Regions from separate parts of the Leuconostoc falkenbergense genome, predicted to be linked through region 1. Evidence: riboswitches for the same ligand, from Rfam matches in the RefSeq annotation. Region 1 holds a riboswitch; each other region holds the start of a gene.
What was found. Region 1 has a riboswitch for thiamine pyrophosphate ahead of thiT (energy-coupled thiamine transporter ThiT). Riboswitches for the same ligand answer to the same signal wherever they lie in the genome.
Positions count from the first base shown of each region.

Region 2: linked by a shared signal. The riboswitch ahead of ACI3ES_RS05850 (ECF transporter S component) and the one ahead of thiT (energy-coupled thiamine transporter ThiT) in region 1 are both predicted to bind thiamine pyrophosphate.
Region 3: linked by a shared signal. The riboswitch ahead of ACI3ES_RS06075 (hypothetical protein) and the one ahead of thiT (energy-coupled thiamine transporter ThiT) in region 1 are both predicted to bind thiamine pyrophosphate.

Region 1 covers NZ_CP174386.1:31,314-35,584, reverse strand. Annotated here, with positions in the region: gene ACI3ES_RS00225 (MIP/aquaporin family protein) at 1-463, shown strand, start outside; gene ACI3ES_RS00220 (RluA family pseudouridine synthase) at 504-1,397, opposite strand; TPP riboswitch at 1,464-1,552, shown strand; gene thiT (energy-coupled thiamine transporter ThiT) at 1,621-2,175, shown strand; gene ACI3ES_RS00210 (MerR family transcriptional regulator) at 2,212-2,682, opposite strand; gene ACI3ES_RS00205 (glycosyltransferase) at 2,769-3,830, opposite strand; gene ACI3ES_RS00200 (LTA synthase family protein) at 3,850-4,271, opposite strand, start outside.
Region 2 covers NZ_CP174386.1:1,170,994-1,175,264, reverse strand. Annotated here, with positions in the region: gene ACI3ES_RS05860 (ACT domain-containing protein) at 1-223, shown strand, start outside; gene tenA (thiaminase II) at 401-1,114, opposite strand; TPP riboswitch at 1,190-1,291, opposite strand; TPP riboswitch at 1,411-1,499, shown strand; gene ACI3ES_RS05850 (ECF transporter S component) at 1,621-2,202, shown strand; gene ACI3ES_RS05845 (ATP-binding cassette domain-containing protein) at 2,220-3,620, shown strand; gene ACI3ES_RS05840 (energy-coupling factor transporter transmembrane protein EcfT) at 3,620-4,271, shown strand, end outside.
Region 3 covers NZ_CP174386.1:1,223,195-1,227,465, reverse strand. Annotated here, with positions in the region: gene ACI3ES_RS06095 (LytTR family DNA-binding domain-containing protein) at 1-6, shown strand, start outside; gene ACI3ES_RS06090 (DUF3021 family protein) at 17-421, shown strand; gene ACI3ES_RS06085 (DUF2316 family protein) at 605-907, shown strand; gene ACI3ES_RS06080 (deoxyribodipyrimidine photo-lyase) at 930-2,357, shown strand; TPP riboswitch at 2,486-2,574, shown strand; gene ACI3ES_RS06075 (hypothetical protein) at 2,679-3,377, shown strand; gene ACI3ES_RS06070 (NUDIX domain-containing protein) at 3,499-3,993, shown strand; gene ACI3ES_RS06065 (2'-5' RNA ligase family protein) at 4,031-4,271, shown strand, end outside.

The DNA of each region.
Region 1 (4,271 bases):
TGGTGCTATTGTCGCTTCTGGTGCTGTCTATCTTGGCGTTACAGCTTATCTAAAGTCAACATCCGTTACAACCGCTTTGTCAGGTCAATCAATGACAGTCAAACAATTCGTTACTTTGGCTGGTCTTGGTCAAACTAACTTTGCTGACGGGCAAGGCTGGTACGCTTTTGCCTTTGAATTGATTTTGACTTTCTTGTTTGTTTTGGTCATTTCAATTGTCACTAAATTGGCTAATGTCCCTGCCCCATTGATTATCGGTTTGTGGTTAGCAGTCCTAATCATTGTTGCGTTACCTATTACCGGTGGCGCTTTCAACCCTGCTCGTGCCTTAGGTCCTGCAATCTTTGTTCAAGGTAAAGCACTTGGTCACGTTTGGGTTTACCTAGTGGCTGATCTACTAGGTGGTGCTTTGGCAGCATTTGCCGCTAACTTCTTCAACAAGGGCGTTACAAAAGAAGCCTAATCTTAATAAAAAAGAAGCTCGTCGCGAGCTTCTTTTTTTATTAACGCAATTGTCGTGGAAAATCATCAGGCAATGGACCTGTAATCGTTTTAATGCCACCATCAAAGGGCAAAGGGAGTTCAATGGTAGCTGAATGCAGCATCAATCTTGGCATATGACACCCACCATATAGGTCATCCCCAACTATTGGATGGCCTATACTAGCTAAATGAACCCTAATTTGGTGCATTCGGCCAGTATCTAAACGAATTCGTAATAAAGAATTTTGATAAACCGTATGTATATTAGTCCAATGTGTCACAGCAAATTGTGCGTTGGTTCCATTGACAGCACGTTTCCTGTCGTCTTGTGCATCAATGCCAATTGGTGTTTCAATTATTCCCTGTTTTGTCGGCATCACGCCACTCACCCATGCCAAATAAGTCCGTGTAATTGCCTTAGCAGATAGTAATTGGTCAAGTATTGGGACTACCAAAGGCGTTTTTGCAATAATAACGGCCCCCGATGTGGCCCGATCAATTCGATGTACCATATAAGGGGCCACTTCCAAATGGCGCCTTTGAAAATCACCGGCAACGTAATTCAGCAAAGTATCATCTTCTGTTGGTGAATGCGGATGCATTTTCATACCCGCTGGTTTATCGACAACCACAAGATAATCGTTTTCAAATAAAGTTACTACTTTCTGACTATGATTCGGTCCATAATTAGAGTTACTCGTCCTAAAATCATCCTGATCAAAGGTCATCACTAATACATCATTTGTTGCCAAAAAATAACTAGTCGGGACCACTTTACCATTCACGGTAAAATGTCGCTTAATCCTGAGAGCCCCACGAATACGCTTTGGAATAAGCCATTTTATCCACAATGCTTTAACTGATTGACCGGCATTGTGCGGTGCTATTTTAAATTGATATTGCCATGTTGTCATATGATAAATGCCCACACCTTTAGGGTTAGCTCCCTTAATTTGACTTTATTGTCATTTTCGTTATACTTAGATTATCTGGGGTGCCCTATGGCTGAGATATACCCACCGAACCTGCTCATGATAATGCATGCGAAGGGAGATATAACATTGTTTAGCTCATTAATGGCGCAACCTGTGAACTCTCTTGACGGTTGCGCTTTTATTTTTTGGAGATATGAAATCTATGCAAAATTCTCGTTCCCGCGTCATCGCTGAAGTGGCTATATTTGCCGCCTTGGCTGTTGTTTTCGATTGGCTGACCCTTTTTAAAATGCCACAAGGTGGCGCCGTGACCTTGTCATTGGTCCCAATATTATTTGTTGCCTACCGACATGGTGTAAAAGCCGGTATGGTGACTGGATTAATTGTTGGTGTGGTGACTTTTATTTTAAATCCATATTATTTAAATCCACTACAAGTATTTTTCGACTACTTCTTTGCCTATACGTTGGTTGGTCTCGGCGGATTGTTCACGAGCCAATTAAAATATGCACTCCGTCGAAATACAACAAAACAAGCAATGGTACTAGTATCACTTGGCGCCGTACTTGGTGGTTTTGGTCGCTTTTTTGGTTCCTTTTTGGCTGGTGGTTTCTTTTACGGCGCTTTTGCTCCTAAAGGGCAAAATCCTTGGCTCTATTCACTGATTTACAACGCAGCTTACGTTGTCCCACAAATCCTTTTGACTGTCATTGTACTGATTGTTTTACTTCGCGTTCAACCAAAAATGTTCAAATAAAAAGCCAATTATTATAACAATTCTAAATGGAACCTGTTATAGTAACTGGCTTTTTTTCGTAATTGGAAACTCACGTTTATCAACAACCCGATACTTTACTTTTCCAGACTCAAGATAAACATACAGCAATTGCGTTTCAGCGTCATCAAAATAGCCCAAGTTGACCACAACACGTCCTTCATATTCTTCAATACCTTGGAAGGCTTTCTTCATAATATGATGGATAATCATAGCACTTTCAAGCTGTTCATTAGCCTTATCAACGGCTTCATGTAAACTATCACCATCATCTAAGTTTTGTTTGATAATCGCAACTTTAACAAACGCACGAAACCCATATAATCGAGATTCTTGTTCATCTTCTCGATCTATCGCTTGAACATATCCTTGCTTTTCCCAATAGCGAAGTTGCCGTGTCGATATATTCGTCATACGTGCTAGTTCACCAATGCGAAATTGTAGATGATCAAGAGACGGTTTTTTAAAATTTTCTTTGTCAAAATTCATATTTGTGCCTCTAAAAATAGTGTTCTTTGTCAACTAAGTTGCTAAAAACACGCCTAATATCTATTTAAATATAGCACATTAATTAATTAAAACAAAGCCTGCCACTGTTCTAAAATTGGGCCTATCTCAAAATCTTCAACTCGTCGTAGTGAGATATCAGCATAATGTTGGCGCTCTTTTTGAGTGTTTAATAGTGGCTGAATAGCTGCTAACAAACCATCGACATCACCATTCTCAACTAAAATGCCGTATTGACCGCCATCTAGCACTTCTGCAGAACCCGTATTTTTCATTGCGACAATCGGTAAACCAAAGCTCATAGCTTCAGCCAAAACCAACGGCAATCCTTCCCAACGAGAAGTCTGTAAGAAAATACTAGCATCACGGTAATGTTGTCGCAAAGCTTCGTCTTTTAGTCCACCACGATAAATAATTTTATCTTGAGCCGCATATTTTTCAATCAATTCTTGAAACGTTACCATATCTTCTGGTAGCCCACTACCAGCAATTGCCAAACGCCAATCATTAGGTAGTTTAGATGCTAGTTGCACAGCGAAATCAATGCCTTTATGCTGAATCGCAATCCGAGCTGTAAAGGCAATGATATGTTGTGTCAAATCAGCGCGTCCATTTGGTGTTATGGTCAACGGATTCCATATTTTGACAGCGTATTGATTATAGGGCTTAAAGCCCGCCAAATCATAGTCTGTCAGTACAACGACAGTATCAAGTGCCCGCAAACCTGCCTCAAATTCAGTCTGCATATCAGCATAGTACTGACTTTTGTAAGTCGTCACATTATTATGCATCCAACCAATTAACTGTGTGTCAGGTAATTGTGGCTTCATCACAGCAGCAAAACTAGACAACAAACCACCTGCTAAAATTACCACATCGAATTCCCGTGCAATGTTAATAAAATCTTGAATTTGTTCAGCATATTTGACATAAGGCTTTGCATCGTTGGCTAGTGTTAAGGGCCTCTTTGCAACCAATAAATCCGCTGATAGTGTATAAAAAGGTGGTAAATCAGAAAAACTATAATATACTACGTTGTGCTGTTGCGCCAACGCATTACCAACAACAGTCGTGGCACGCTTCATGCCCCCAAGACCAATGTTTTCAAGGGCAATAAGAATCTTAGTCATATTTTTGCTCCCAGTTTCATTAATTTCCACTCCAATCATCTGCATTTCGTGGCAACAATCTTGTTGTATCTGTCGCTTTATCACGTGACTCTGGTGCATCAGTGATGTAATCACTCAGAGTCGAGCGGTTACCATTTTTAGACAACAAACTTGTGGATTTTGTCCCTAATTTTTGGTTAATCTTTTTCAACCGTTTGACTGTACTGTCTTTACTGTAATCATATTTCGACGGGTCAACAGCCTTAAAATCTTTTGGTGTGTAGAAACGCAATAAATTCTTTTGATTCAAATTATCTGACATATTCAATTTTTTATTCACATAACTTTGAATCTTATTAAGTTTTGTCTGCAATTTTTTGTCAGGATATTCAATTAATTGATTCGTTTTTGTATTCCAAATTCGCCCAGACAAACTAGCATATTCTGGTGTTATCCAGTCTT
Region 2 (4,271 bases), 1.0 Mb from region 1:
AGTGAACAGAGAAGATGGCTGGCAAATGTTTAAAATTGAAGGCGTACTGGACTTTAGTTTAATCGGTATTTTGGCAAAAATATCAGGGGTTTTGGCAAAAGAAAATATAAGCATTTTTGCACTATCAACATTTAATACAGACTATATTTTGGTTAAGACAGATAAAGTGCATAAAGCGGTACGAGAGCTGAATAACAATGATTTTGTTATTCGTCATGAGTAAGATTGAAAAAAATCAATTATAATTGTTAAACTAAATGGGCACGGCAATGTGTCTTTTTGTTTGTGCTTAAAAAATGAATATTTGAAAAAGGCCTAATTGGTGAAAATGTTTGACACTTGTTACAAAATAGTCATATTTTACTTCATTAGCCTGAATCACTAAGTTCAATTTTTTATACTAAATATGTTTCAATGTTGCAGAGCTAATGGTTTTCTTAAATTTCCAATCTTGTTGGTAAAAAGCTTGCTCCCAAAACTGCCATTCGAGTTCACAACTTTTTAAGAAAAATTGCATAGCTTCTTCACGTTGTAATGATGTTGCATCTGATGCCAGACGATCAATCCAATCGAAAATTTGATCAGAGACTGTGGTCTGAGAATCATCATCCGTTTTAGCATAGAAATCAATCCATCCTTTAAAAGGATTAGCTTGATTATTAGCCTTTTCTTGAACTTGCTTGTTGGCAATTTCATGGTACGTCCAAGGACAAGCTTGAAAAGCAGCGAGAATATTCAGCAGTAAACCTGTATCAGCTGCACGATACATATGTAATTCATATAGATATGCTTTTGGTGCTGGTGTTGCATGTTGTAACATTTCATATTGAACGCCGGCCACATCGCAAAAGACGTGGTGTGGATGAATTTCGCTATTCAAAATAAAATCAATTGCATTCGCAAAAAATTTTATTTCAGTACGGTCAGTTAGTTTTGTAATTGCAGTGGCATAAATTTTAATAAATTCACTCAAATATTGAAAATCTTGTTCAACATAAAAAATTAAAGCTTCTCGTGGTACGTATCCTGTCGCAATACCACGGACAAATGGGTGTTCATGAATAGCAGTCATAATTGGTTGTGCATGAGCACGTAATTCTTCTGAAAACAACATAATATCTCCTAATAATTGGTTTTTAGTCAACAAAAAAAGCGCTTTGTTAAGAGCGCAAAAAGAGCATCTTTATTAAATAAAAGAATGCCACTTTCCTACGCTAGTGTTGACTAGATCAGGTTCGAAGGGACTGATGTAAACATCATCTCAGCCAAGAAGGCACCCCTAGTGGACAACATATAATATTTTATGAATTAAGAATAACACTACTACAAAATAATTACAAACATTAAAAAAATAGGAGTCAGTGCATTGCATTTTTGAAAACAATGAGTTATACTTTTTCACGTAGTTTAATATTTTATCTGGGGTACCGTAAGGTTGAGATTATACCCATTGAACCTGTCAGGTTAATACCTGCGAAGGAAGATAAGTTAGATTAAGACATTTTTTGATGCCATCAATCACTAGTCTCTTTTGTGGTTGGTGGTTTTTTCTATGATCACTTATTACTAAAACGGTATATTATCAAAACTTACGACCTCAATCAAAAGGAGAATATGTTTATGGAACAGTTAGAAATCTCATCTGAATCAAAGGTTAGGTGGTCGTTGCGAGAAGTGATATTAATGGCATTAATAGGTATTGCTTTTGGTGTCATTTATTTCATTATGGATCCAATATACACAGCTTTAGATGCTGTTTTGGTCCCACTCGGATTACATCAATACACAATTGCGATTACAATTGGTCCTTGGATGATGGCAGCGCCACTTTCCAGCTATCTATTGAGAAGGATGGGGGCTGGATTAATTGGTGAATTACTAGGTGCGACAGGAGAAGCACTTTTGGGAGGTTACTGGGGTGTAGCGACTTTAATTTCTGGTTTTATTCAAGGAATCGGATCAGAGTTAGGTTTCACATTAACAGGCTATAAAAATTGGAAAACAGGTTTAATTTTGTCGACCCTTACAGGAACTATTGTGACTTTTATATGGTCATTGTTCCATGATGGCTATCTTCAGTTTGGAATTAGTATGTTAATCGGATTGTTCATTGTACGGTGGATTTCAATTGCTTTTTTTGCTGGCCTACTAGTTTATTGGATTGTTAATCTATTAGAAAAGTCTAAGTTATTAAAAAAGTGACGTTAGGATGACCAACAATGACGATTTTAAAAACTAGCCATTTAGATATTAAGATTGATGACCAATTAATTTTAAAAGATATTACGCTATCCATCCAACCGGGACAATTTATTTTATTAGTTGGTGAATCAGGTTGTGGGAAGTCTACATTGATGACTGCTCTGGCGGGTTTGTATCCCAAGTATGGTGGTGAATTGTCACAAACAGTTTTATTAAATAAACATAATATCGCAACAATTAAAGCCAATTTTCGATCGAGAAAAGTAGCTATGTTATTTCAACATCCCGATCAACAGTTCGCAATGGATCGTGTGGAAGATGAATTAATTTTTTCACTTGAAAATTTGTCTCTATCAAAACAAGAAATAGATACACGAATCAATGAAGCATTAATTGAAGTCGGTATTGAATCACTGAGACATAGTGATTTAGCTCATCTATCAGGTGGGGAATTGCAAAAAGTGGCTTTAGCTGAAACGTTAGCTATGGGTGCCGAAATCATTTTGTTAGATGAACCTTTTGCAGCGGTTGATCCCGTGCATCGAAAAGAATTGCAGTTATTGTTGAAAAAGTTAGCTGATCGTGGGCATGGTATTCTAGTTTCTGATCATGATACAAGTGGTTATCAGTTGCTGATGACGAATGCTTTTCGCATAGCAAATAAAACACTTTATCAAGTAGGTAAGAATGAAATTAAGGATATGTTTAATGAATATAGTCCGCAGCAGTTACAGGTTCACAATACAGTAGATGAACTATCGTTTAATATGGTTGATGTGACATTGCAAAATGGTATCATGCCTATTTTACAAAATAGTGATTTTAAGTGGGCAAAAAATAAAATAACATTAATTACTGGACCAAATGGTATTGGTAAGTCAAGTTTGTTATTAACTTTTGCGCGATTGCATGATTTTCAAGGAACATTATGTTACGAAGAGCAATCAATTAATAATTTACCTTTCAAAAAATATGCACGTTTGGTGGGGCTAGTTTTTCAAAATGCAATGAATCAATTTTTAAACATTACAGTAAAAGAAGAGCTTGAGCAGGCTAGATCAAGGAGTCGTTTCAAAGGGTACTGGACTGAAGACAAAATATCCAAAGTTATCGACCGGCTCAATCTTGACGGACTAGCAGAACATAGCGTGTATGAATTGTCAGGGGGGCAGCAAAAAAAATTACAATTATTAATTATGATAGTTATTTCTCCAGAAACATTATTATTAGATGAACCTTTGGCGGGTTTGGATACGATATCTATTCAACATGTTATGGCAACTATTAAGGATGTCGCTGATGATTTGCATCAAACCGTTATTATGATTTCGCACCAAACACACGGCATTGCAAAATATATTGACTATCACGTTCATTTCGATAAAAGTGGCCTGCGCTATGAGGAGAAAATATATTAATGAATGAAACTCAAAAACTATTATTGGTCTTACTCATCTCTTTTGAAATAGCTTTCACAAAATCAGTATATCTCAATTTAATTTTGATTGTAATGAGTCTATTAATTTTATTGATAACTGGGAATTTTGCAAAGAACTTTGCTCGATTTGTGATTGTAAGTATACTGCCGGCCATTGGATCATTTACTTCGTTCTACTTTTTTGGTACCGGAAACAAAGAACAACGGATACATTTTGCTTTGGTCATGACGACTCGTGTCGGAGTGTATATTTTTTTGGGCGCCGCTTTTATATCGACCATGGTTTTATACAAATTATTACGTTCTTTGGAGCAAAATGTCAAAATGTCTGCTACCTTTGTCTACGGTATATTAGGCGCTCTTAGTTTTATTCCTAAAATTATACACGCTGTGAAGATGATTCGTGCAGTCGGCATGATGCGAGGAGAAGTGTTGCATTTTTGGTCTCCAAAACTATATTTTAAAGCGATTACCCAGTCATTGGTATGGTCCAATAATTTGGCCATGGCTATGACTTCACATGGTTTTGAGGAAGGAGAAAAACGAAGTTACTATGAACGGTTTCCAGCAAAATTTGGTGGCTGGATGATTATTCTGATCGTTATGTTATTCATTCAATACTGCGTTTTTA
Region 3 (4,271 bases), 960 kb from region 1:
GTTTGAGGAGATAGAAATGATCAAAGAAATTTTGCGTCACGTGATTCATGGGTTTGGCTATGGGTCGTTCATTTACATGATTTGTATTATCTTTTTTTCTGAACCAACACATGTTGATCCTATCAACACGTTAATTGTACTAGTGATGAGCGGCTTAATTGGTATTTTATCAATGATTTTTGACATTGAACGATTTTCATATCTTGTCGCTCTCATACTACATTTTATAGGTACGCTAATGATAACTTTAGGTGCTGCGTCGTTAACTTTGGGGCTACCTGAAGTTTTGTATGAGCCCACCTTTTGGTTGAGCTTTTTGACAATCTATATTGCGGTTTGGATAATTATCAAAATCAATTTGCATTTGAAAGTTGAACGCGTTAATGAATCCATTGCTAAATTTCATAAACGTTCAGATTAATCATTAGAAATGCGCCAAATATTGGCGTTTTTTTGTGTGCTTTGCAGTTAAAATCAAATTTCTTTACGTAAAAGTGTGAAAGCATTATACTCGTTGTATTACATAAATCATAATTATGTTGGTTTAACAATTGATAATAGCTTTATTAACATCGTGAACTGAACAATGAAAGGGGGGAGTGACATGTCTCTAAATTCTACTGAGCGTTTCAATACAAGTAAGGAACTCAAGGAAAATCTCAAAATGAGCCATTTAGCAATTGAGGATGTGGCAGCCGCGTTAAACACTTCTGTTTCAAAAATCAATCAGATATTAGAATTGGATCACGTTGCGCCCGAAGACCCTTGGATTTTGAAAGAGTATTTGTCGGAACAATTATGTCAACAAGGACTAACGGGTTATCCATATTCAAAATTAGTGGGTGATTTTCGTAATTATTGGTTTTTGAGTACCAGAAAAATTTACAAGCGACAACTGTCAAAATAATTTAAATGTGAGGGGTATTTTTGTGACTAAGACAAGTGTGATGTGGTTTAGAAGAGATTTAAGATTAGCAGATAATACAGCTTTGTCAGCTGCTGTTGCCAATAGTGATCATCTTGCTTTAGTATTTGTTATTGACCCAGAGCAAATCGCGTCTAGTGGCAGTGTCAATCAAAGTGCTTTTTTTGCCAGTGTGTCTCATTTTAAATCAGTTTTAAAAGCAAAAAAAATCAGCTTGCATATTTTCTCAGGAAATGTCACCACTGTGTTTACAGCATTAAAAAAAGAGCTGCCGGATTGGCAAGATTTGTATTTTAATTTTGATGAACGGGGTTATGGTAGAAAACGAGATCAAGCAATTGCAAAATATTGTCGTGATGAGTTGCAGGTAACGCCACATCCTTTTTTAGATTTTACATTGCACAGTGCGTTCGATATTAAAAAACAAGATGGTACTGGATACAAAGTATTCACACCATACTTTAAGCAATGGATACAACGACCTAAAAAATCACCAAATTATGATCAAAGGCATTCGGAAATTGTCAAAAAGCAACTGGTGCTGCCAGACAATGACGCAACAGCTGAGCTTAAAAAGCTAATCCGTCCATGTGACAGTTATGCTTACGAAAACCAAATTGGAGAGTCGGTTGCCAAACAAGTTTTGATCGACTTTGTGTCACATAAACTCGCTGACTATGATAAAAATCGTGATATACCAAGCCTTGATGCTACCAGCCATTTATCACGATATTTAAGGACCGGTGAAATTTCAATTCGGACAGTTTATGATGCTGTCAGGCAGGAACCGGAAAGTGACGGTCGTACGACCTTCATCAAAGAGCTGTGTTGGCGTGATTACTACAATATGATTTATGCTATGTATCCAGATCAGCAAGAAAAGGCAATCAAAACATCATTTCAAAATGTTGTTTGGCAAAATAATGAGGATCATTTTAAAGCATGGCGGACAGGGCGCACTGGTTTTCCAATTGTCGATGCTGCCATGCGTCAGCTAAATGAAACGGGTTGGATGCACAACCGCTTGAGAATGGTTGTTGCTTCTTTTTTAACCAAAGATCTATTAATTGATTGGCGTTGGGGTGAGAAGTATTTTCGAGAAAAATTAGTTGATTATGATTCTGCAAGTAATATTGGTGGTTGGCAGTGGGCTGCGTCGACAGGTACAGATAGTGTGCCATATTTTAGAGTATTTAATCCGACAATACAGTCAGAAAAATTTGATCCTGATGGCGCGTTTATCACGCAATATGTTCCGGAATTGAAATCTATCAAAAGCAAAAAAATACATCAGCCTAATCAGTTAACTGATGCGGAACAAAAAGCTTATGGTGTGAAATTAAATGATGATTACCCTCAGCCAATTGTGGATCATAAAGCTGCGCGATTAAGAGCAATCGCGGTGTATGAGCAAAGTAAGAATAATTTTTAAAAGGGTTTTGTGAAAAGCATCCAATAACTTGGCTGGTATGGCACATTTTCGCTTTTAGCTGATGAATCAATTGCATATCCTTAAAATTTATTACTGTTTTAATGAATACGTGTGTTATAATTTTTTATGTAAGATATCTGGGGTGCCTTGAGCTGAGATCATACCCATTGAACCTGAAGCAGTTAAGACTGACGCAGGAAGATATTATATTAGCCACATCAATATCATGATGTTGTATTTTACGATGCTTTTTGGCGACCCCAGCTCAATTTCAGTGAGCTGGGGTTTTTAGATATTTTATAAAAAAGAATGGAGAATATCATGAAATTTAGCGAATTAGCACACGAAAAGTCAACTTCACTTTGGCTGTCAAGCAAGAATCATCCCTTTATTAAGGGCATTGAAGATGGGACGTTACCTTTGTCTGCCTTTAAGGCATATTTGATACAGGATAATTACTATGTCAAAAATTATTTAGCAATTTATGATAAAATTTTGGCGACAAGTCAGGATTCACAAGTTATTGATGCTTTAAAATCAGGCATTCAGGCAATTACAGCTTATGATGTTGACCAGCAAAATGGGATATATCAAGGTCTTAATATGACTGATGACGAGATTCAACAGGCTGAAATTTTACCAACAACTTATCACTATACTTGCCACATGCACCATGCCTTTGATAGTTATGGGGAAGTTCATGCATTAGCAGCGTTACTACCATGCCCCTGGTTATATCTAGAAATTTTCCAAGAAATGTTAGCAAGAAAAGATTACTTAAAAGGCACGCAACAAATTTATATTGATTTTGTTAATTCGTACGCTGATGAGACATTTCAAGGTTACGTTCATGAGATGATTCAATTATTAGATGACTTAGTGAATAAACATCAAGATGAACTTGATATGGATTTGTTGTTGCAACAATTTATGTATAGTAGTGCAGAAGAATTACGTTTCTGGCAAATGACATTATTGCCAGAAAAATGGGACAGCTTCACTACTGCGCAATCCAAATAAATCGAAATTTGACCCAGATTTTTTTGTGATCACCGAATATCATTATTTTCATAATTAATACGTCGTAGTGCTATAATGAAAAGTGATTTGTTGCACAAAATTTTGATTAAGGGGTTACATCATGAATAAGAATTATATTGCGCGAATGCGGGAGAAAGTTGGTCATGAGGGCATGATTTTTGTTTCTGCGTTTGGTGTTTTATGGAATGACACTCACGATGCTATTTTGTTGGAAAAACGTTGGGATTCAGACGCTGGCTGGGGATTTCCTGGGGGGTATCTTGAATATGGCGATTCTCCAATGCAAGCGGTTGTACGGGAATTTAAAGAAGAAACGAATATTGACGTTAGCGTAACCAGAGTCTTGGGTATCGCCACAAATGTGACGGACAAAAATTCTTGGGGGGATGCACAAGAGACTATTGGTATTGGTTTTGAAGTTGAACAGGCTGGGGGATTTTTGCAAAAAGATGGCACAGAGACATTGGATTTGCAATTTGTACCCATTCATCCGGAGCCAAAAATGTTTGTGCCGCAAGCGCAACAAACTCTGCATCGGATTATCACTGAAAATGAAGTTAGCGATCGACCATGGCTACGCGAAAATGGTGATTAATCTGTTTATCTGATGTGCAATAATAAAAGGAGTGGCGATGAAATATCGGTCCGTTTTGATTTTTCCAGACTTTAATTCAGTTGATCAAGCAACCATTCAGTCGATTCGACAAAAACATGATAGCTTATATACACATATTCGACCTCATGTATCGCTTATGTTTCCTTTCAAAAGTAATGCCTCGGATACGAGTATTTGTGATGCGGTGCAATCTGTTGTGAAACGTCTTGAGTCGTTCACTCTAACACTGAATTGTGTTGGAGGCGACACGGATAACG